3 regions of the Mycobacterium sp. NGS16 genome follow, and region 1 is predicted to be linked to each of the others. Evidence: riboswitches for the same ligand, from Rfam matches in the RefSeq annotation. Region 1 holds a riboswitch; each other region holds the start of a gene.
The links. Region 1 has a riboswitch for magnesium ahead of AC5Y4Q_RS07335 (PE family protein). Riboswitches for the same ligand answer to the same signal wherever they lie in the genome.

Region 2: another riboswitch for magnesium. It lies ahead of AC5Y4Q_RS21370 (Rv1535 family protein); the one in region 1 lies ahead of AC5Y4Q_RS07335 (PE family protein).
Region 3: another riboswitch for magnesium. It lies ahead of AC5Y4Q_RS20100 (PPE family protein); the one in region 1 lies ahead of AC5Y4Q_RS07335 (PE family protein).

Annotation. Positions count from the first base shown of each region.
Region 1 is NZ_JCALEE010000002.1:361,634-369,555, reverse strand. It holds gene AC5Y4Q_RS07360 (SDR family NAD(P)-dependent oxidoreductase) at 1-699, shown strand, start outside; gene AC5Y4Q_RS07355 (LLM class F420-dependent oxidoreductase) at 711-1,634, shown strand; gene AC5Y4Q_RS07350 (HD domain-containing protein) at 1,665-2,255, shown strand; gene AC5Y4Q_RS07345 (DUF1906 domain-containing protein) at 2,363-3,058, shown strand; gene AC5Y4Q_RS07340 (PPE family protein) at 3,090-4,301, opposite strand; gene AC5Y4Q_RS07335 (PE family protein) at 4,316-4,615, opposite strand; M-box (ykoK) riboswitch at 4,898-5,070, opposite strand; gene AC5Y4Q_RS07330 (TetR/AcrR family transcriptional regulator) at 5,349-5,963, opposite strand; gene AC5Y4Q_RS07325 (SDR family NAD(P)-dependent oxidoreductase) at 5,944-6,786, opposite strand; gene AC5Y4Q_RS07320 (LLM class F420-dependent oxidoreductase) at 6,899-7,768, shown strand; gene AC5Y4Q_RS07315 (nuclear transport factor 2 family protein) at 7,761-7,922, shown strand, end outside.
Region 2 is NZ_JCALEE010000015.1:15,118-23,039, reverse strand. It holds gene AC5Y4Q_RS21390 (exodeoxyribonuclease III) at 1-141, shown strand, start outside; gene AC5Y4Q_RS21385 (hypothetical protein) at 249-725, shown strand; gene AC5Y4Q_RS21380 (HAD-IC family P-type ATPase) at 736-5,229, shown strand; gene AC5Y4Q_RS21375 (hypothetical protein) at 5,226-5,501, shown strand; gene AC5Y4Q_RS21370 (Rv1535 family protein) at 5,505-5,708, opposite strand; M-box (ykoK) riboswitch at 5,938-6,106, opposite strand; gene AC5Y4Q_RS21365 (MFS transporter) at 6,140-7,922, opposite strand, start outside.
Region 3 is NZ_JCALEE010000012.1:54,613-62,534, reverse strand. It holds gene AC5Y4Q_RS20105 (PPE family protein) at 1-529, shown strand, start outside; M-box (ykoK) riboswitch at 656-842, shown strand; gene AC5Y4Q_RS20100 (PPE family protein) at 1,276-2,481, shown strand; gene AC5Y4Q_RS20095 (MgtC/SapB family protein) at 2,503-3,216, shown strand; gene AC5Y4Q_RS20090 (sterol desaturase family protein) at 3,262-4,170, shown strand; gene AC5Y4Q_RS20085 (LysM peptidoglycan-binding domain-containing protein) at 4,292-4,876, shown strand; gene AC5Y4Q_RS20080 (Rv1815 family serine proteinase) at 5,023-5,676, shown strand; gene AC5Y4Q_RS20075 (VOC family protein) at 5,673-6,173, shown strand; gene AC5Y4Q_RS20070 (FAD-binding protein) at 6,205-7,656, shown strand; gene AC5Y4Q_RS20065 (ABC transporter ATP-binding protein/permease) at 7,760-7,922, opposite strand, start outside.

The DNA of each region.
Region 1 (7,922 bases):
GAAAAGGATCCCGCGACCGCGCACAGCGCGGCCGCCGCCGTCGGCGGTCTGGCCTGCGTGGTCGATGTCCGCGATCCCGATCAGGTGGATGCGGCCTTGACCGGGACCGTCGCGCAGGTGGGCCTGCCGACGGTTCTGGTCAACAATGCCGGCGGGGTGTTCGCGTCTGCGTTGCTGGAGACCGCGCCGAAGGGCTGGGACACCTTGATCCGTTCGAACCTCACCCACGTCCTGCTCTGCACGCAGCGCGTCGCGCAGGCACTGGTGCAGCGGGGTGTGCCGGGCAGCATCATCAACATCGCCAGCATCGAGGGCACCCGCGCCGCTCCTGGCTATGCGGCCTACGCAGCGTCGAAGGCAGGAGTCATCAACTTCACCAAGACGGCGGCGCTGGAGTTAGCCCCGCACGGTATCCGGGTCAACTGTCTGGCCCCCGACCTCACGCTCACCGAAGGTATCGAGCGCGTCGGCTCGCCCGAGATGCTGGCCAACGCGCGCTACATGATCCCGATGGGCCGTCCCGGCCACGTTGAAGAGATGGCCGGCGCCGCGCTGTTTCTGGCCGGCGATCTGAGCTCCTACCTGACCGGCCAGACGCTGCACGTCGACGGCGGTACGCACGCGGCCGGTGGGTGGTATCACCATCCGGGCAGCGGTGACTACATTCTCGGGCCGCCCCGGCCGAACCTGGAGAGCTGAAAGGGACACGCATGCGCTTCGCGTTCACCTATCCGATCATCACGCATCCCTGCGACCCGCAACTGGTATCCCCGCAAGGAGTCACCGCCGTGGCGCAGGCCGCCGAAGGCGCTGGATTCGACGCGATGGGCTTTACCGACCACCCGGCGCCGACACAACGATGGCTCGACGCCGGCGGCCACGACAGCCTTGACCCCTTCGTGGCCATGGGATTCGCCGCAGCGCACACCCGGACGCTGCGGTTCGTCCCCAACGTCGTCGTCCTTCCGTACCGCAACCCGTTCGTGGTGGCGAAGTCCGGGGCGACGCTGGACCTGCTCTCCGGTGGACGGTTCACGCTGGCTGTCGGTGTCGGCTACCTCAAGGGTGAATTCGCCGCTCTCGGAGTTGATTTCGATGAGCGCGCCGAGCTGGTCGAGGAGAGCCTGGACGTCATTCGAGCCATCTGGACCGGAGATGACGTGTCGTTCGAGGGCAGGCACTTCCGGGCCAGGGGAATCACCGCGCATCCGCGCCCGATCAGCAGGCCGCATCCGCCGATCTGGATCGGCGGAAACACCGGCAACGCCCGGCAACGCGTCGCCACCCGGGGGGACGGCTGGGTCCCGTTCGCCGCGCCGCCGGGCCTGGCCAGCACGGCCCGCACCGCCGCCATGGATTCCCTCGACGCATTGACCGCAGGTATCGAGGATTTGCGGCGGCGCTGTGATGAGGCGGGCCGGGACTGGTCGGCCATCGACATCTGCTTCTCCAACCTGGCCGGCGGCCGCCTCGGCTACCACGACTTCGACGCGAGCGCCTACCTGGACGGTCTGGGTCATCTCGCTGAGGTGGGCGTCACCTGGGTACAGGTCGCCGTCCCCGGCGACAGCTTCACGCACGCGATCGAGGCGATAGAGCACTTCGGTGACGCGGTGATCACGAAGGCCCCGTAAGGGGCGCCCTGGCGGCGCTAATGTGACGGGGTGACCGTGCCGGAGATCGTCCGCAGTGTGCCGCTGGCCGAGGAGATCCTCGAGTCGCACCGCCACCGCGCCGGCCGCGACGACATCGGCTGGGACGCATACAAAGCGCACGTGTACCGGATCTTCAATTTCGCCCGCGCGCTGGCGCCGGAGCACCCCGACCGGGACGACAAGCTGGCAATCGCCGCAGCATTTCACGATCTGGCCGCGTTCGACACGATCGACTATCTGGTGCCGTCGATCGAGGCGCAGGACGCGTGGCTGCAGCAGACCGGCCGCGAGGTGTGGTCGGACGAATTGGCGCTCATCGTCGCCCAGCATCACCGGCTCGCCGGTTACGGTCCATCCCGTCCGTACGCACCGCTGGTCGAGGCGGTGCGCCGCGCCGACCTCGTCGACGTGAGCCAGGGCCTCATCAGATTCGGCCTTCCGCGGTCTTACGTCACCGAGGTGCGCGGCGCCTTCGACGCCAGCGTCTTCTTCACCCGGGTGATCCCATCGGGGATCGTGCGTGCAGTCCGCCGGTTCCAGCAGCCCGGGTTCTTGCGCCCGGGCAACGCCCTGATCCGCTCGGGCCACGCCGGACGTTGACGGCGGCTACCCTTCCCCTTGTGACGCGATCGGTCTCCCGGCGCGAAGCCCTGCGCTATGCCACGCTGCTCGTACCGGCGCTGGCCGTCCCCGGTGTCCTCGGGGCGATGGCCGGCGCCCCCACGGCCGCCGCCGACGGACTGCAGCTCATCGACTTCGCCGACCGGTTGGTGCAGCCCGAACAGATCAGAGCGGCGGACTTTGCCGGGGCACTGGTCTACGTCTCGGAGTTGCGGCCGGGCGCCACATTCGATTTCAAGCCCGTCACCCGTGACTATGCAGATCGCCTGCGCGCCGCCGGTTTACAGGTTGTCAGCTGTTACCAGTTCGGCAAGCCAGGATGGGCGAACTCCCCGTCGGACTTCACCCGCGGCTACGACGGGGGAGTGGCCGACGCCCGCACAGCGCTGCGGCTGCACAGTGCGGCCGGTGGCCCGGACTCGGCCCCGATCTTCTTCAGCGTCGACGAAGACATCGACGCCAAGACCTGGAAAGGCCTCGCGCTCCACTGGTTCCGTGGCATCAACTCGGTGCTCGGTGACGAGCGCACCGGAATCTATGGCGGTGCCCGCCAGCTGGGCTGGGCGATCGCCGACGGCGTCGTCGGGCACTCGACCAGCCCCGGTTACCGCTGGGCGTGGCAGACCAAGGCGTGGTCCGGCGGCGAACGCGAACCGGCGGCTGTGCTGTTCCAGCGGGAAGTGGTCACCGCAACCGACCCGGGTTTCATGATCGACGACATCCACGTCGACGTCGACGACGTCTTGGCGGCCGATTTCGGGCAGTGGGATCTAACCCGGTGACGGACGGCTCCCTGGCGGGGCACGGAGATGCCTAGCCCACCACGACCGGGCGCGGCATGACGGTGAGCTTGACGCCGTAGCGCGGCAGCCCGAAACCGGAGCCGCCGTTGCGCCCGCCGCCGCCCGGCGGTATCGGCGGAGGCATGGCGGTCATGGACCTGCTCTCCGGGGCGACGCTCCAGCCGCTGGCCGATCCGGTGCTGGCAGCCGCCGCCGGGACCGCCGTTGCCCAGCTCGGGGGCGTGGACAGCGATCCGACCAGGGTGGCACGGCCCACTCCGGCCGACACATTTGCGCTTGCGCCGCCGGCAGCACGCCCGGCGACGTCGAGGCCGCTGGTGGCTGACGACGCGAGCGACATGGCTGGCGCGGCGCCGAGGCCGCCGCGGGACAGGGCGGCCGTGCCGCCGTCCATACCTCGGGCGAGAAAACCGAGTGTCGCCAAACCGGAAAACCCTTCGATGTTGCCACCGGGGTCGAAGATCCCGGTCGCGGCGATCGTGTTCCACAGCTGAGCATTGATATTCAGCCCGGATCCGTCGTCGCTGCCCCAGGTATCTCCGAACAGGCCATCGAAAAACTTCGTCCAGTCCCAATCGGGTGACGAGGGCGACGTGCCCTCTGCCGGCGACGCCATGCTCCGCAATGCGCTCGGCACGTGGGAGTGCGCATTGGCGGCGTCGGCAGGGACGCCGCCGGAACTGCCCTGCTCTTCCGGCCTGGTGGTCTCCGGTGCGACAGTGAACGGGACCAGTTTCGCGGCGGCCGCGGAAGCGGCGGCATAGCCGTACATCGCAACGGCGTCCTGGGCCCACATCTGGCCGTAGCGCGCTTCGGTCGCTGCAATAGCAGGCGTGTTCTGTCCGAGGGCATTGGTCTTGACCAATGCCGCCAACATCACTCGATTGGTCGCGATTTCCGCCGGTGGCACCGTCATGGCGTAGGCCGACAAATAGGCGTCGGCCGCTGAATTCGCCTGTGCCGCGGTTTGCTCAGCCTGTTCGGCAGTGAGACTCATCCACGTCATGTAAGGCTCGGCTGCCGCCAGCATCGCCGACGCAGACGGACCCCACCACCCCTGGCTCACCAGACTTGCCACCGACCACTCGAAAGATATTGCCGCCGACCGAAGTTCAGCGGCAAGCTGGTTCCAGGCTGCCGCTGCGGTCAGCATCGGCCCGGCTCCCGGCCCGGCGTACATCCGCGCCGAATTGATCTCCGGTGGAAACGATCCGTAATCCATCGCTAAACAACCTTTCAGTAGACCGAAATGACGTTGGCGGCGTCAGTCGCCGCATACGAGTGCGCGCTCATCTGCAGCGTGTCCACGAACCTCTCGTACACCTCCGCGGCACGCTTGCTGATCGCTTGATACATCTGCGCGTGGATGGCGAATTGAGCGGCGGTCAGCGCCGAGACTTCATCTGCTGCCGCTGGAACCAGACCGGTAGTCGGCGCCGCGACTGCGGCGCTCTGTGCGGCCACAGCGGCGCCGATGCCACGCAGATCCGCCGCTGTCGCGGTCAGTTCTTCGGGCAGGGCGGATACAAAAGACATCGAAACTCCTTTGGACATGGCGAATTACGCCGATTCGGCAGGCAAACTCGCGCGCTGAAACCGCGCTGGACGGTGCGGTCGGACAGCGCGGGTACGGTACGGCGTAAACCGATTCAGAGGGTGAAGGCGGCGCCGGGAACGGATTCGAACGAAGTGGTCGTCGAACTCGGATAAGGACTATCGCTCGGACTCAATGTCGCTCTCACCTCCTCACGGCCAGGGCACACGGGGATGCCGTTGCGGCGTGCACAGCGGGGCGAGTCGTGCCGGCAGAAGAGCCGGCCGGCACCCCTCTCGTCAGAGCTTCGGCACTGCACGGCGTATCCGGTCAGAAGCCGGAAGCCACTTGGGCTCAACCCTTAAGCCGGGAAGAGCTGTCCTGACCCTGGGCGTCTCTCGACGTTGGAGGTCAGTGGCCTGTATCCGCACAGACGCCTCACCTAGCGAGGTGCGTTCGCGGCCATGGTGGCAGCAACGGTGCACAGAGTCAACTCGAGCGGCACGCCTCAGGCGTGTCGTTCGTCTCGCCCGAGACCGATAGCAGGCCGAGAGGCACTGGCGCGCTACAGCTTTCGTAGCGACCCGGCATGAAACGACCGATGCAAAACCCAGAACTGTGCAATGGCTGCCGAAATATGCTGCGCATCAGCCCGGTTCGCCGGAGAGCGAGGCCCGCCGAGCTGCGGCGTCGTGGAAAGTGCGTAGAACTTGCTGTGCGCACTGTGCCAACACGCTATGCGCTCCTAACGCCGCCTTCGGGCCTCTCACCCCAGGGCGCCAACAGCAGCTCACACGCGCGGCGCATGTCGCACTCGGCCTGGGCGGGCGTGGTCGCGCCCATCACGGCCCACGACAGGATGCCGTAGGCACATTGTTCGACCAGCAGAGCGATCTGCGCGTCCTGCGGCGACGGCTCAGTGATCGCAGCGACCGACAAAATGTTCTCCCGCAGGTTGAAGTCGCCGGTCGTGCTGGATTCAGCCCGCCGGGCGTTGACCGAGGCGATCATCGCTCGTGCCAGCAGGGGCCGGGCCAGCATGCTGCGGCAGATCCCGACCATGAGTTCGGCGACATCGGCTGCGGCACGTCCGGTGACCGCATGTGGGGCCCGCACCGCTCGGGTGTAGTGCTCCAGCAGTGCGGCGAACAGATGGTGTTTGGTCGGGTAGTAGCGGTAGACGGTGGTGATCGAGACCGCGGATTGATCCGCGACGTCCTGCATCCGGACGGCTTCCAGCCCATCGCGGGCGCCGAGTCGGGCCGCGGTGGCCAGGATCCGGTCGCAGCGTTGGCGTTGCGCGGGCGTCCTGGGGGTCGCGGGCTCGCGATCACTCGGGGGGCGGGGCATCGGAGGTCTGGCCAGGCTTGCGCTGCAGCAGTTTCTGCATCCACCGGTGGGAGCCCAGCACGGCTTCGGCCCGATCCGGGCCGGCGTGCAGTGCCGGGTTGTCGGCGTGGTCGGAGACGACGTGCACCGGCCCACGGGCCAGCTGGGTGAGGCCTTCGCGAGCCACATCGGCCGGATCGGACACGCGCAGTCCCGGCACGTCGAAATTGAGCCCGACCCGTTGCATGGCCGGTGTCTTGGTGACGCCGAGCACGAGTTCGAGAACGTGCACGTTGTAGTCTCGCAGTTCCAGCCATAGGCCCTCGGCAAAGATCCGGGTGAATGCCTTCACCCCGCCGTACACGGTGTGCCGCGCCGAACCCAGATAGCCGGTGAGGGAGCCGATCAACATCACGCCGCCACGGCGGCGAGCACGCATTGGGCCGGCGAAGTGATGGATCAGCGCCAGTGGCGTCGTGACGTTCAGATCGATCACCTGCTGGAAGGCCGCCAGGTCACCATCGAGGAACTCCGCACTGTGGGTATTGGCCCCGGCGTTGTAGACCAACAGCCCAACCTCGAGACCCGTTGTGGCCGCGACGATCTTCTCGAGACTGTCCGGCCGCGACAGATCCAGGGCCAGTTCGCGGACCTGCACGCCGAGTTCGCGACAGCGATCAGCGGTGTCGCGCAGCGGTTTCGGCTTGCGGGCGATCAGAACCAGGTGGATCCCCGCCCGGGCCAGCAGGAACGCGAACTCCGCACCGACGCCTTCGGAGCCCCCGGCGATCACCGCCCACGGCCCGTACTGCCGCGCCCACGCCTGATCGGAACCGCTGGACAACACCTACCTCCATAACTAAAATTCATTCCAGTTTCGGACGAGGCTACCTCAGCCACACGGCGCAAGGAAAGTGCATGACGCCATTGCGGTACGACGTTTACCGGGCTCGCTGATGCGCGTCGGCCTATTCACGCCGGTGGTGATCCAGGTGCCCGGCACAGCATCCGACTGGGAAGCCGGCGGCGGGATCGACGACATCGCCGAGATCGCCGCGACCGCGGACGACCTCGGCTTTGCCTACCTCACGTGTTCCGAACATGTCGCGGTGCCGGTCGAGGTGGCGGCCGTCCGCGGCGGGACATACTGGGATCCGTTGGCCACCCTGGCGTTTCTCGCCGCGCGCACCACGCGGATCAGGCTGGTGACCTCGGTGGTGGTGCTGGGCTATCACCATCCGCTGGAGATCGCCAAGCGCTACGGGACCCTCGACCGGATCAGCGGCGGCCGGCTCACGCTCGGCGTGGGTGTGGGTTCGCTGCGCGAGGAGTTCGATCTGCTTGGCTGCGCGTGGGACGATCGCGGCGCGCGCGCCGACGACGCGATGAAGGCCCTGCGTGGGTGCTTGTCGATCAGTCGGCCAGCCTATGACGGACCCTATTACCGCTATGACGGGCTGATCGTGGAGCCCTGCGCGGTGCAACCGCGGGTGCCGATCTGGGTGGGTGGGCGTACGAGGCGCTCGCTTCGGCGCGCCGTGGAATTAGGTGACGGCTGGACACCGTTCGGCCTGACCACGGCCGAGGTGGCGAAACTGCTGGACTCCGTCGACCTTCCGGACGGCTTCACCGTCGTGCTGGCGACACCGCCGCTCGACCCGATCGGTGCCCCGCAGCACGCGAGCGAACAGATCGACCGGCTGGCCGAAGCCGGCGCCACCGACGTCAGCTGTGTGATCTCGGCACGGTCTTCGGCGCATTTCTGCGAGCAGCTGGCGGCTCTGGCGCAGCTCACCAGCTCGCGGGAACGGAGCGCCGATGAATGAGCAACGGCTCGCCGAACTGGAACGCCGGCTGCAACGGATCGAGGACGAACGCGCGATCGAACGGTTGATCGCCAGCTACGGCCCATTGGTGGATGCCGGCGACTCCGAAGCTGCCGCCGCACTCTGGTGTGACGACGGGGTGTATGACGTCGAG
Region 2 (7,922 bases), on a different contig from region 1:
CAGGGCATGCGCATCGACTTCATCCTGGGCTCCCCCGCGCTGGCGACTCGGGTCACGCACGCCGAGATCGTCCGTGAAGAGCGTAAGGGCAAGGCGCCCAGCGACCACGCGCCGGTGCTGGTGGACATTCAGCGGGTCTGACGGGCCGCGGTTATATGAATTCTGTGTGGATTTCCCGGTGTTCGCCGATTAGCGCATAGGATGGATCGGGTTAACCAATTTGCTCATTTGAAGGGCAGGGAATACCCATGAACGCCGTCGCAGGGACGGTACGGAAGGTGGCCGGGGCGGCAACCCGCGCGGCGACCATGACCACCGAGGCGGCCGGCGCGATCGGCGGGGCCGCGCTCAACGGGGTGATCGGCGGATTGAAGGGTGCGGCCAGCGGTGCGCAACGCGGCCTGAGCACCGGCAGCCACTCCACCCCCGCGGCCGCACTGACCCTGGGCGCCCTGGGCGTCTCCGGGTTGGTCGAGTGGCCGGTGCTGGTGGCGGTGGGCGGCACCGCGCTGGTGCTCAAGCAACTCAACGGCCGGTCCGAGGACGGCAAAGCGCCGACGGCGGCCCCGGCGAAAACCCCGGCGAAGGCTCCGACCGCGGCCGCACGGCCGTTGAAGTCGGTGAAGTCCGGGAAGCCGGCGGGTTCCCCGCGGCGCAGCCCGCAGCCGAAGAAGACCACCGCACGGCAGTCGCGCAGCGGCAGCAGCGCTCGCGCGCGCCACTGATCGGGCCCGAGTGGATTTAGGCCGTGCCGTCAGGCACTCTCTTCCGCTGCGCGCAGCGAACTTCGGTGTCCAACTCACCTCCGCGCTGGTAGACACATCGGTGCAGACTGCGGCCGGGTTAGCCGGCGCGGTCTTGCCCAATGCCGAGACCGGGTGGTCGCTGTCCCGGCGGTGCTTCCGCGGCGAGCAGCGGGCCTGGGTGGAGGTGCGCGGGCTGGACGGACCGACCGGAGCCGAGCTGGCAACCGCCGTGCTCGGTGCGGCGCGGGCGCTACCCGGGGTCACCTCCGTCCGGTTGAACCACCCGTTGTCGCGCCTGGTGGTCGGCCTGGACTCGTCCGCCGCCGACGTGGTCTCGTTGCGCGAGCTGTGCCGCGTCGTCGCCGACACCGAGAACCGGTACCGTCGGCTGGCCCACCGTGGCCGCCCGCCGGCGAGCCTGCCCGGGGACGGCATGACGCAGGCGTTACGCGCGTTGACGGTCGGCGCCAACGTCGCCGGTCTGGGCTTGGCGACCCTCGGCCGGCTGCTGCGGTTGCCGGGGCTGCCGCTGGGCCTGGAAGCCGGCGTCATCGTCGTCGACTACCAGCCGCGGCTGCGCCGCCTGCTCGAGGAGAGCATCGGCAAGCAGGCCACCGACGCCCTGCTATCGCTGGCCGGTGCCGGCGTGCACACCCTCAACCAGGCACCCACCGCGCTGGCGGTGGACCTGTCGATGGAGGCGATGCGCGCCGGGGAGGAACGCGCCGCGGCGCGGGCCTGGCGCCGCTGCGAACCCGAGCTCGCCGACTACGCCGACCACCCTGCGGTGACCGTCCCGCCCCGGCCGGCGCCGCGTCCGCCGGGTCCGGTCGAACGGCATCTGACCCGTAGCGCCTGGGCGCAGGCCGTCGGGGCCGGGGTGATCGGCGCCGCCACCCGCAGCCCCGACCTGGCCGGTACCGCCGCGGCGGTGGCCGCGCCGAAGGGCACCCGCGCCGCGCGCGAGTCCTTCGCCGCGACCCTGGGCCGCGGTCTGGCCGACCAGCACGGCGCCGTGGTGCTGCGGCCGGGCAGCCTGCGTGAGCTCGACCGGATCGACACCGTGATCATCGATCCGCGGGTGCTGTGCGGCGACGACCTGCGGGTGATGCAGGTGCGCGGCGCCGACGACGACGAGCTGCGCGCCGTGTGGGCGCAGGCCCAAGCCCGGCTGAGCGACCCTGGCCTCACACCGGGCTGGCATCGGATCGGTCCGCGCGCCGGCGTCGAGGCGTCGTTCCAGCCCGCGCTGCTGCCGTTGGCCGCCGCGGTGGTGACCGAGGCCCGGCATGCCGACGTGGAAGTGGTCTCGGTCGAGACCGAGGCGCTCGGCGAGCTGCGCCCGATCTTCGACGACATCCGACCACTGGACGGGGCCTCGGTGGACGAGGCGCTGGTCGCCGCGGTCAGCGCCTATCAGGCCGATGGTCACGATGTCGCGGTGCTGTCGACGGCCGCGGTCGAAGCATTGGCGGCCGCCGACGTGGCGCTGGGCATCCTGCCGGGACGGGATCGCCCGCCGTGGTGTGCCGACGTGTTGCTGACCGACCTGGCTGCCGCGTGGCGAGTGCTGCACGCGCTGCCGGCGGCTCGCTCCGCCGCCCGCCGCGGTGTCGAGATCGCCACCGGCGCTTCGACGTTGGGTGCGCTGCTGATGCTGCCCGGGGTGCGCGGTCGCGGGCCCGGCCCGGTGACCACCGGCGCGGCGGCCGGCGCGCTGTCCGGCTACTGGCTGGCCCGGCGTGCGGTGGATGCCGCGACGCCGCGGCCGGCGGCGGTGCACGAATGGCACGCGATGTCGGTCGAGCAGGTACAGGCGGTACTTCCGCCGCCGGACCTGGAGGTCCCGGCCGAGACCCGCCGCGCTCCGGCGGCGGCGGCCGCGCTGGCCGCCGTCGATCTGGCCCGCCGCGGCGCGCAGCGCACCGCACCGCCCCGGCTGTTGTGGCAGTTCGCCCAGGCCGTGCGCAGTGAACTATCCGACCCGATCACGCCGGTGCTGGCGTTGGGGGCAGCGGCCAGCGCGGTGCTGGGCTCGCCGGTCGACGCCGTCCTGGTGGGTTCGGTGCTCGGCGGCAACGCCGTCCTGGCGGCCGCCCAGCGACTGGTGGCCGAGCGACGGCTCAATGTCCTGCTCAACGAGCAGGTGGCACCCGCCCGCAAGGTGATCCTGGGCGCCACAACCGACGACCGCACCTACTGCGACGTGAACGCCGAAGATCTGCGGCCCGGTGAACTGATCGAGGTCCGCTCGCATGAGGTGGTGCCCGCCGACGGGCGACTGATCGACGCCGACGACCTCGAGGTCGACGAGTCCTCACTGACCGGCGAATCCCTGTCTGTGGTCAAGCAGGTCGAGGCCACCCCGGGGGCGGAACTGCCGGAACGCGAGTGCATGGTCTACGCCGGCACCACGGTCATCACCGGAACGGCGTTGGCGCTGGTGACCGCCGCCGGGGGCGACACCTACAGTCGCCGGGCCGCCGACCTGGTCGCCGGTGAGCAGTCCGCGGTCGGCCTGCAACACCAGTTGAGCCTGCTGACCAGCAAGGCGTGGCGGATCAGCCTGGCCGGCGGGACGCTGGTGACCGGGCTGGGCATGCTCCGGCGGATCGGGCTGCGCCAGTCGGTGGCGTCCGGCATCGCGATCGCCGTCGCGGCGATCCCGGAGGGGCTGCCGCTGGTGGCGACGCTCGCCCAGCAGGCATCCGCTCGCCGATTGACCAAATCCGGTGTGCTGGTACGTGTTCCCCGTTCGGTGGAGGCGCTCGGTCGCGTCGACGTGGTGTGCTTCGACAAGACCGGGACGCTGAGCCAGAACCGGCTGCGGGTGACCCAGGTCAAACCCGCACCGGGTTACTCGGCCGACCAGGTTTTGACGTCCGCAGCGCACGCCGCGCCGGCGACCAACGGGCGGCAGGTGCACGCCACCGATGCCGCGATCGTCGAGGCCGCGGTGGCCGCCGAAGTGGTGGACCCTGATCGCGGCGAGGTCGCCCACCTGCCATTCCGCTCTGGCCGCAGTTATTCGGCGTCGGTCGACGGCGCCGAGCTGTGCGTCAAGGGTGCCCCGGAGGTGGTAGTGCCCGCCTGCGGCGGTGACCCGGCGATCCGCCGAACGGTGCTCGACATGGCCGGCCAGGGCCTGCGGGTGATCGCCGTCGCCCGGCGCGAGCTGTCCCCCGAACAGGTCGCCGTCCTCGGCGATGATCCGGATCCGGAGGACATCGCCGAATTCTGCGGTGCCGGACTGACTTTCGTCGGCCTGCTGGGGATCGCCGACACACCGCGCCCGGAAGCCGCCGATCTGTTGGCCGAACTGGACCGCCGCAAGATCCCGGTGCGGCTGATCACCGGTGACCACCCGGTCACCGCTACCGCGATCGCCCGGGAGATGGGACTGGCCGTCAGCGCCGATCAGGTGATCAGCGGCACGGACTGGGATGCGTTGTCCCGCAAGGGCCAAGAGCAAGCGGTGAACGAGAAGGTGGTATTCGCCCGGATGTCGCCGGAGAACAAGGTTCAGGTCGTCCAGACCCTGGAGCGCACCGGCAAGGTGTCGGCGATGGTCGGCGACGGCGCCAACGACGCGGCCGCGATCCGGGCGGCCACCGTGGGCCTCGCCGTCGTGGCGCACGGCAGCGAATCGGCAAGCACCGCTGCGGATGTGGTGCTGGTCGGCGGTCGGGTGCATGCGCTGCTGGACGCACTCGACGAGGGCCGCGAACTGTGGCAGCGGGTGCAGGCCGCGGTGGCGGTGCTGTTGGGCGGCAACGCCGGTGAGGTGGCGTTCGCGATCATCGGCAGTGCGATCACCGGCCGCTCACCGTTGAACGCCCGCCAGCTGCTGCTGGTGAACATGCTCACCGATGCGCTGCCGGCCACTGCGCTGGCGGTCAGCGAGCTGAGCGAGTCCGCAGCGTCGGCCGCTCGCGGGCCGGACCCGGACGCGCTGTGGCGCGCGGTCGCGGTGCGCGGGGTGACCACCGCGTCGTCGGCGGTCGGCGCATGGGCGTTGGCGTCGTTCACCGGCCGCCAGCAGCGGGCGTCGACCGTCGCCCTGGTGTCCTTGGTGGCCGCCCAGCTGGGCCAGACACTGCTGGACTCCCACGACGCGCTGGTGGTGCTGACCGCGGTCGGCTCGCTCGGCGTGATGGGGACGTTGATCTCCATTCCCGGTGTCAGTCAGCTGTTGGGCTGCACCCCGTTGGGCCCGGTGGGCTGGGCCCAGGCGCTGGGTACGGCGACGGTGGCCACCGTCGGTGCGGCGGTGGTGCCCCGGCTGCTGTCCAGTTGGCAGGACATCGCGGACAAGCCCACCGAGTTCATGGTGCCGGGGCCGCGCCAGCCGGACGGCACCCCAAGGTCCAACGGCCACCCCGCGCCGCGACTGCGGCTTGTGCACAATGGGGACACCGGCTCTCGTCGCGGAACGGCCGCGACCCGATCATCCGGCGACCCGTCGCCACCAGGAGGCTCATGATGGCGGACAAGCCGCGGCGTGGCGCGTCGCAACGGGAAGCGGTGGCCCATATCCGCGAAGCGGAGACCTTCGCGGTCGAGTTGCCGCTGGTCGGCAAGGTGACGGTGCCCCGTCCCGACCAGCTGGCCTACTACGGGGGGCTGGCGCTGCTGGCGGCCTTCGAGATCATCGACTGGCCGGTTGCCGTTGCGGTGGCTGCCGGCCACATTCTGGCCAACAACCACCGCAGCGAGGTACTCGAGCAACTCGGCGAGGCCCTCGAAGACGTCTAGACCTCAGTGGTCGACGCTGAGCACCCCGACCCGCCACAGGAGGGCATACATCTGGTGCAGGGGGCCGCTGAGCAGCCGGGTGGTCATGTCGACGACCGGGTCCGAGGCAGGCGCGGCGGGCGCAGCCCGTCGGGGGTCCAGCTTCTTCGCCGTGCTCGCGGCACGCGGGGCCGGCGCCGGGATGTCGTTGTAAGCGATTGCAACCATGATGGCCTCCTAGTCGCGTAACGGCGCTACGCGCCCAGCGAGGAGTCCGGGGTTGGGGCTCAGCTGGAGGCGGTATGCGACCGTTCGGATGGGGACGGAACAGACGTCAGATATCGGCTCGGACTATCACCGGAACTCATTCGTCCCTCACCTCCTCTCGGTCGCGGGCACGCTTGGGCGTACCGGTTCCACCGCATGCTCGGGAGGCAGCTCCGACGACTGTCGGGAGACCGCACCCCTCTCGTCAGAGCTTCGGCACTACACGGCGTGTCCATATTTCGGAAGCCACTTGGGCTCAACCCTTAAGCCGGGAGGAGCTGTCCTGACCCGGGGCGTCTTTCGACGTTCGGGGTCAGTGGCCTGTGTCCGTGCAGACGCCTCACCTAACGAGGTGCTTGCGTGCTCCATAGTGCATGACGGTCAAGCCGCGGTCAACTCTGTGATTCCCGGGCGTGTCGGACCGGCTTGACGTGCGCGGATGCGCCCGAATCGGGCTCCGCGACGTTGCTGCCCAGGCTGGTGTCGGACAGGTTCACCGGCTCGGCCGCGTAGCGCCCCGGAGCCACCCAGGAGCTCAGCGCACCGAGCACCATCATCACCGCCGCGGCGGCGAACACCACCGCCAGCCCGGTGTGGAACGGCCCGGAGATCAGCTGCGGGAAGAAGGTGTGCCCGGTCAGCGCCTGGGCATTGACGCCGGGCTGATCCAGCGCTCCGGAGGGCCCCAGCAGCTCGGCGATCGGGTTGTAGCCCAGAAATGCCGCGAACAGGCTGCCCACCGGCGGCGTCCCGGCCACCTCATCGGCCACCGCGGCCGACACGCCCTGCTGTTGCAGCCCGGCGCCCATCGCCGCGGGCAGCGTGTTGGCCAGGCCGATCACCATCAGGGAGAAGAAGACCCCGATCGACAGCGAGGTGCCGGCGTTGAAGAACGTGGCCCGCACGCCCGACGCGGCTCCGCGCTGATCGGCCGGCACGCTCGACATGACCACGGCGCTATTGGGGGCGGTGAAGATGCCGCCGCCGAGCCCGTTGAGGAACACCAGCGCCGCGAACACCCGGTAGTCGAAGTCCACCGGGAGCAGCATCAACGCCACGAATGTCGCCGCCATCAGCACCATGCCGCCCACGGCGAACGGCCGGGCGCCATGGCGGTCCGACAGCGACCCGGCCACCGGTCCGGCCAGCAGGAACCCGGCCGTCATCGGCAGCAGATAGATCCCCGACCACAGCGGGGTGGATTCGAAGCTGTACCCGTGCAACGGCAACCAGATGCCCTGCAACCAGATGATCAGCATGAACTGCAGCCCGCCGCGCCCGATCGCCGACATCAGCCCCGCCACGTTGGCCATGCCGAATGCCGGGATCAGGAACAACCGCACATCGAGCAGTGGGGCGGCCACTCGCAGTTCGATGACGCAGAACAGCACCAGCAGCGCTACCCCGAGGCCCAACGCGCCTAGAACGGCAGGGCTGGTCCAGCTGGTCGGCGAATTCCCGTGCGGCTGAATGCTGTAGGTGATCGCGGTCAGCAGCACGGTCAGGCCGAGTCCCAGCGTCACGGTGCCTGCCCAGTCCAACTTGGCCGGTGCCCGTTCACCGAGTTCGTGCAGTGAGCGCACCGACCAGATGGTGCCCAGCACGCCGATCGGCACCCCCGCCCAGAACACCGCCCGCCAGTCCCATTCCGAGAGCAGCCCGCCGAGCAGCAGGCCGACGAAGGACCCGGCGACCGCCGCCACCTGGTTGACGCCCAGCGCCATGCCGCGCTGATTGGCCGGGAAGGCATCGGTGAGGATCGCCGACGACGAGGCGAACAGCATCGCCCCGCCGACCCCTTGCACCACTCGCCAGCCGATCAGCCACTGCGCGCCGGGCCCCAGGTCGAACGGGTCGATCGACAGCGCGATCGCCGCGACCGTGAACACCACGAAACCGGCGTTGTAGATGCGCACCCGCCCGAACATGTCGCCGAGCCGGCCGAAGAAGACCACGAGCACCGCCGAGACCAGCAGGTAGCCCATCAGCATCCACAACAGGTAGCTGACGTTCGCCGGGTCCAGCGGGTTCAGGCCGATGCCGCGGAAGATCGCCGGCAACGAGATCAGCACGATCGAGCCGTTGATGGTGGCCAGCAGCACGCCCAGGGTGGTGTTGGACAGCGCGATCCACTTGTAGCGCGGGTGGTCGCGGTCGTAGCGCAGCCGGCGACGG
Region 3 (7,922 bases), on a different contig from region 1:
CCTCGACATCGCCGCGGCCACCGGTGGTGAGGCCGGATTCGGTTCCGGCGCAACAGCGCTGGCCGCTGAAGCGTCCCTACCGGCCGCCGCCGCGCCAATCTCGGCCGGTGTGGGCAACGCGGGCACGATCGGCAGGCTCAGCGTTCCGCCGAACTGGGTGGCGGCTGCGCCGGTGGCCAAGATGGCTGCCGCTGCGCTGCCGGGTGCCGGGCTGGCGGCGGCGCCGGCCGCCGCGCAGATCCCCACCGGGGTGTTCGGCGACTTGGCCATGGCGAGCCTGGCGGGCCGGGCGCTGACCGGCGCCGCGCCCCGGAGTCGACCCGCCGCGGCGATGAACGGCCATGCGCAGACCCGGCTGGAGCGCCTGGTCACCGAGCTGGCCGGCACCACCGACGTGCAGCACTGGCACGTCGATCCCAGCCGGCTGGACAGTCTGCTGGAGGAACTCGCCGAGCAGCCCGGTGTGCACGCCGTACACGTCAACCGCGACGGGCAGAACACCGCCGGGCCCGATCGGCAGCCGGGCTGACGTCGGCGTCAATTCTGCTTCGCCGCCAAGGTCTTTCGCGGCCGGCGTGCACCGGTGACCGAGAAGTGGGCGGCGACGCGCCGCGCCCGATTGACCCTGCCAGCCACCTGGTGCACTATGGTGTGGCAAGCACCTCGTTAGGTGAGGCGTCTGCACGGATACAGGCCACTGACCCCGAACGTCGAAAGACGCCCCGGGTCAGGACAGCTCCTCCCGGATTAAGGGTTGAGCCCAAGTGGCTTCCGGACCTGCATTGTTTGCGCAGGTCAGGACACGCCGTGCAGTGCCGAAGCTCTGACGAGAGGGGTGCGGAGTCCGGCTGTGCCGCCGGGCGGATTCACCTCTTTGTGCAGACGTGCAGGCACCCGCGCGTGCCCCGGCCGAGAGGAGGTGAGAGCGACATTGAGTCCGAGTGATAGTTCCTATCCGAGATCGATGGTCGTCTCCTTCAATCTCGGTACCGCTTTCACCAACTGATTCTCACCGGCGCTGAACTCGTCGACTGGCGTGCCTTCCGCTCGCGGAATGCGCCAGATTCGGCATGTCTTGAATTCGCTTGCCAGCTTTGACTTTTCGCCGCGCAGCGATTCTCCGACATGCCCAGCTCCGGCATGTCGCCATGACCGGCCGCCCGACCCTTCTTGCCGTCTGAAACACGGCCGCACACGCATCGGGACATCGACCGTGCCTGCACACCGCCAAGACCGCCCAGCGATCAAAACCACCGAACAAAAAGGAGCAATGCCATGGACTTCGGAGCATTCCCGCCGGAGATCAACTCCGCTCGTATCTACACCGGACCCGGCTCGGGACCAATGATGGCCGCCGCCGGGGCCTGGGACAAGATGGCCGCCGAGCTCGCCGCCGCCGAGGCCGCCTACCAGTCGGTCATCAACGGACTCGTCAGCGAAGGCTGGATGGGACCGGCGTCCAACGCGATGGCCGCCGCGGCGGCGCCCTACGTCGCGTGGATGGGCACCACCGCCGCTCAGGTGGAGCAGGCTGCGGCACAGGCGAAGGCGGCCGCCGCGGCGTTTGACGCGGCGTACGCGATGACGGTGCCGCCGCCACTGATCGTGGCCAACCGCACTCAGCTCGCGATGTTGGTGGCCACCAACATTCTGGGCCAGAACGCCGCGGCGATTGCGGCCACCGAGGCGCACTACGGCCAGATGTGGGCTCAGGACGCCGCCGCGATGTACGGCTACGCGGCCGCTTCGGCAGCGGCCACCAAGGTGACGCCGTTCACCCCACCGCGCGAGGTCGCCGACCCGTCGGCGCAGGGCGCCCAGCAGGCCGCAGTCGCCCAGGCTGCCGGCAACGCGGCCTCGTCGAACGCGCAATCCACGCTGTCCCAAGCGCTTACCAACACCCCGCAGACGCTGCAGAGCCTGTCGTCGCCGGTGCAGCCGCCGACGCCGCCGGTCACCGGAGGCGATGGGATCAGTACCGGTGATCTGACCAACGCCATGACCAACCTGATGAGCAGCTCGTTCTCCCCGATGGGAGCGGCCGGGATCTCCAATTTCGCCGCCGACATGGCGGTGGTGCGTGGTGCGGCCATCGCCGCGGGTGACCCCCTGGGCCTGGGCGCCATCGACCCGTTCACGCCGATGCTCGGCGGACTCGGCGGGCTCGGCCACGGGATGCACGGCCTGGGCAGCGGGCTGGGCGGCCTCGGCACGGCGTCTGCGGCCATGGGTCAAGCCTCCACGGTCGGTGCGCTGTCGGTGCCGCAGTCGTGGGCAGCCGCGGTTCCCGCTACCGCAGCGCCGGGCACCTCGGTCGCGGCCACCGGCTGGACGGTGGCCGCGCACGCCCCCGAGCCGGGCGCGGCCGGGATGCCGGGGGTGCCGTTGGCCGGAGCCGGCCAGGGCCGCAACTACGGCTTCGCCGCCCCGCGCTACGGCTTCAAGCCCACGGTGATGGGTCGGCCGGTGGTCGCCGGTTAGCCCGTGTGACAGGGTTAGCTCATGCAGACGCTGAGCGTCGCGGAGTTCACGCTGCGACTGGCCGTCGGATTGGGCTGCGGTGCACTGATCGGGCTGGAACGACAGTGGCGGGCCCGGATGGCGGGGCTGCGCACCAACGCGCTGGTGGCTGCCGGCGCAACGCTGTTCGTGCTGTACGCGGTCGCCGCCGGCGACACCAGCTCCACTCGGGTCGCGTCCTACGTGGTATCCGGGGTGGGGTTCCTCGGCGGCGGGGTGATCCTGCGGGAAGGGTTCAACGTCCGCGGCCTGAACACCGCGGCCACCCTGTGGTGCTCGGCCGCCGTCGGAGTGCTGGCGGCGGCCGGGAACCTGCTGTTCGCGGTGATTGGTACCGGCGCGATCGTCGGCACCCACCTGTTGCTGCGGCCGCTGGGCCGGCTGATCGACCGCGATCAGCACATCGAGGAGGACGAACCGCAGTCGCCCTACCAGGTGCAGGTGATCTGCCGGCCGAAATCCGAGAAGTACCTGCGCGCTCAGATCGTGCAACACACGGCCGGCAACGACTTGGTGCTACGCGGGATCCACACCGGCCGGGCCGCCGAGGACAACATCGCGCTCACCGCGTCCATGCTGTCCGACAGCCGGGCGCCGGACCGCCTCGAGCGGCTCGTCGGCGAATTGTCGCTGCAGCCGGGCGTCTACGCGGTGCACTGGCACTCCGAGGATCAGGCGTCGCTGTCGCCGGAATAATCACGGGCGAAGCACTCTAGGCTGGCGTCGGCGGAGGTGAGCATCATGGATTGGATCGCGGGGGTGTGGTCGGTGTTGCCTGCGCCGATGCGCGACCCGGTGCTGTTCGCCATTCCGTTCTTCCTGCTGCTGCTGACCCTGGAATGGACTGCGGCGCGCAAGCTCGAAGATCTCGAACGCGGGTCCTACCGCGCCAGGGACGCCTGGACGAGTATCTCGATGGGACTGGTGTCGGTGGCCACCACCGCCGGCTGGAAGTTGCTCGCGCTGTTCGGCTATGCGGCCATCTACACCTATCTGGCGCCGTGGCACCTGTCGCCGAAGGACTGGTACACCTGGGTGATCGCGATCCTCGGCGTGGATCTGCTGTATTACACCTACCACCGGATCGCGCACCGGGTGCGGCTGATCTGGGCCACCCACCAGGCCCACCATTCCAGTCAGTACTACAACCTGGCCACTGCGCTACGGCAGAAGTGGAACAACAGCGGCGAGATTCTGGTATGGATTCCGTTGCCGCTGATGGGAATTCCGCCTTGGATGGTGTTCGCTGCATTCTCGGTCAACCTGATCTACCAGTTCTGGGTGCACACCGAACGGATCGACAAGCTGCCGCGGATCATCGAGTTCGTCTTCAACACTCCGTCGCACCACCGGGTGCACCATGGGATGGACCGGGAGTATCTCGACAAGAACTACGGCGGCATCCTCATCATCTGGGACCGGATGTTCGGCACCTTTGCGCCCGAGCGGTTTCGTCCGCACTACGGGCTGACCAAACAGGTCGACACCTTCAACATCGTGACGCTGCAGATCCACGAGTACGCCTCGATCGTCGCCGATGTGCGCGGCGCGACCCGCTGGCGCGACCGGCTCGGATATGTGTTCGGCCCGCCCGGCTGGCAGCCGATGCCGTCGGGAGCCGCAGACGCGTCCGCGGCGCTGCGGCAATGACGCATTGGGGAGCGCACCGAGTGCTGTTCGCATAGGCTTGCGACGTCGTATCACGGCGACGAACGCCCCGGCGCGTCCGGCCGCGGCGACCCGATCAGAAGGGAACAATGTGGCACAGAGCTTGGGAGACACGCTCACCGCAGGAAAGAAGCTCGTCAAAGGCGAGTCGCTGACCTCCAAGAACGGGGCCTACACCCTGACCTTGCAGGATGACGGCAACCTGGTGCTGGCCTCACGCGGTAAGGCGATCTGGGCTTCCGGCACCAACGGCAAGGACGTGGTGCGCGCCGAGGTGCAGTCCGACGGCAACTTCGTGCTCTACACCGCGGACAAGCCGGTCTGGCACACCGACACCAAGGGCAAAAAGGACGTCAAGCTGGTGCTCCAGGACGACCGCAACCTGGTGCTGTACGCCGCCGACGGTGCTGCGTGGTCCACCAAGACCGAGACCGACGCTCCGCCGCCTCCCGAGGAGCCCACGGCGCAAGCAGCTGCCGAGGCCCCGCAGGCCCCCGAGGCACCCGAGGCGCCTGCGGCTCCCGCAGCGCCGGCCGCACGCAAGTACACCGTTGTCTCCGGTGACACCCTGTGGGCCATCGCCGAGCGGTTCTACGGTGACGGCAACAAGTACCCGCAGATCGCGGAGGCCAGCGGTATCGCCAACCCGGACCTGATCCACCCCGGTCAGGAGTTGACGATCCCCTGATCGCCGCTGACGGCCGACGCGGCGGCCCGGAACCCACACGGGGCCGGGCCGTCGCGCTGCGCCGGTGATCACGGCGGTCGAATCCCGGCCGGACTGGAACCGGCCCTCAACGATCGGAGTCGACGGTGCGCGGGCGCATTGGGCGGATGCTGGCGGTGGGTGTTGCGGTCGCGGCGACGGCCGCGTCTCCGGCGATCGGCACGGCTCGAGCCGATCCGGTGCTGGTGTTTCCCGGCATGGAGATCCACCAGGACACCCATGTCTGCACGCTCGGCTATGTCGACCCGATCATGCGGGTTGCCTTCACCGCCGGTCACTGCCGGGGCAGCGGGCCCGTCACCGACCGGGCCGGAAACGTCATCGGCTCCTTGGCGACCTTCCGCGACAACACGCCCAACGGTGCCACCGTCAACACCGACCAGGTGATCGCCGACTACGAGGCGATCGTGTTGTCCGACGGTGTCGACACCAATGACATTCTTCCCGGTGGTCTGCGGCTTGAGGCCGGCCCGGACGACGGGGTGGCCCCCGGCGAGCCGGTCTGCCACTTCGGCATCGTCACCGGAGAGACCTGCGGAACTGTCGAGCGGGTCAACAACGGCTGGTTCACCATGGGCCACGGTGTTCGCAGTCAACAGGGTGACTCCGGCGGCCCGGTGTATGTGGTCCGCGGCCCCGGGCTGGCCCGGATCGTCGGCCTGTTCAACAGCGTGTGGGGTGAGTACCCGGCCGCCGTGTCGTGGTCGGCCATCTCCCAGCAAGTCCGCGAAGACGTCGGCGTACCGGCCCCGCCGACATGAGAGCGTCTGCCCGACCGCCCGTCCAGATCGCTTGGGTCACCAGAGATCTGGCCGCTACCGAATCGATGCTGAGCGCACTGTTGGGGGTGCGGAAGTGGGTCCGCATGCCGGGTGTGCACTTCGCCCCGGACACCTGCAGCTACCGCGGCGAGCCGGCGGATTTTGTCGCCGACATCGCGCTGAGCTATCTCGGTGACATGCAGCTGGAGCTGATCGCGCCGGTAAGCGGGCACAGCATCTATCACGACTTCCTCGCCGACAGCGGGCCCGGACTGCACCACATCTGTGTGGAGGCCGATGACGCCGACGGCTTCGCTGCGATGGTCGACGACGCGGCCGCCCACGGCGCCGATATCGTCTCCCAGGGGGTGATGCCCGGCGGTATGCGCTTCGCCTATGTGTCGGCTCCTGACGCCGGTGTGCCGTTTGTGGAGATCGCGCATATCCCGCCCGAGATCCGAGCCTTCTTTGACTACATCAAACGGGAGCAGCGGTGAGCTGCACCGGAGACGAAAGGGAGTGGCGCCAATGAGCACCGAGATACCCGAGGCCATCAGCGCCGACACGGTGACATCGTGGTCCGATGACGTCGACGTGGTGGTGATCGGCTTCGGCATCGGCGGCGGCTGTGCGGCGGTCAGCGCGGCGGCGGCCGGGGCCCGGGTGCTGGTGTTGGAGCGTGCCGCCGAGGCCGGCGGCACCACCGCGATGGCGGGCGGGCACTTCTACCTCGGCGGCGGCACCGCGGTGCAGCAGGCCACTGGGCACCCGGACTCACCGGACGAGATGTACAAGTACCTCGTCGCGGTGTCGCGCGACCCCGAGCACGACAAGATCCGGGCCTACTGCGACGGCAGCGTCGAGCACTTCAACTGGCTCGAAGAACTCGGAATTGCGTTCGAGCGCAGCTATTACCCGGAGAAGGCGGTGATCCAGCCCAACACCGAGGGACTGATGTTCACCGGCAACGAGAAGGTGTGGCCGTTTCTGAACGAGGCTGTTCCGGCGCCGCGAGGGCACAAGGTTCCGGTGCCGGGCGACACTCAGGGCGCCAAGATGGCCATCGACCTGTTGCTCAAGCGGGCCGACAGCCTGGGGGTGGTGATCCGCTACGAAACCGGTGCCACCGGTCTGGTCACCGACGCCTCCGGCGCCGTCGTGGGGGTCACCTGGAAGCACTTCACCGAAAGCGGTGTCATCAAAGCGAAGTCGGTGGTGATCGCCGCCGGCGGCTTCGTGATGAACCCGGAGATGGTCGCGCAGTACACGCCCAAGCTGGCGGAGAAGCCGTTCGTGCTGGGCAACACCTACGACGACGGCCTGGGCATCCGGATGGGGATGTCGGTGGGCGGCGCCACCAAGCACATGGACCAGATATTCATCACTGCGCCGGTCTACCCGCCCTCGATTCTGCTCACCGGGATCATCGTCAACAAAGAGGGCAAGCGCTTTGTCGCCGAGGACTCCTACCACTCACGCACATCGGGGTTCGTCATGGACCAGCCCGACAGTGCGGCCTTCCTGATCGTCGACGAAGCCCACATGCGCAAGCCGCAGGTGCCCTTGGTGCCGCTGGTCGACGGCTGGGAGACGGTGGCGGAAATGGAAGCCGCGCTGGGCATTCCGGAAGGAAACCTGGTGGCGACCCTGGACCGCTACAACAGTTATGCGGCGCGCGGCGAGGACCCGGACTTCCACAAGCAGCCGCCGTTCCTGGCCCCGCAGGACACCGGACCGTGGGGCGCCTTCGACCTGTCGCTGGGCAAGGCGATGTACGCCGGATTCACCATCGGGGGGCTGGCGACGTCGGTCGACGGCCAGGTGCTGCGCGACGACGGCAGCGCGGTGCCGGGGCTCTACGCCGCCGGCGCCTGTGCGGCCAACATCGCCCAGGACGGCAAGGGTTATGCCAGTGGCACCCAGTTGGGGGAGGGTTCGTTCTTCGGCCGCCGCGCCGGAGCGCACGCGGCAACTCGCTAGCCGAAGCACCCCCCAACCTTTCCCCGCCGAGCGTGAAGGTGGCTTCACGCTCGGCACCGAACGTGGAGATGGCTTCACGTTCGGCGAAGGGGGGAGGCGGGGATCAGACCGCGGACAGGTCCCAGCGGCCTTGTCCGAGCAGTTCCAGCACGTGCTTGTGGTGCTGGCGGACGGTGTGGCGGTGGCTGACGCTGACCAGGATGGTGTCGGGCAGCTCGGCGCGCAGCAACCGGTACAGCATCAACTCCAGGCCTTCGTCGAGTGCC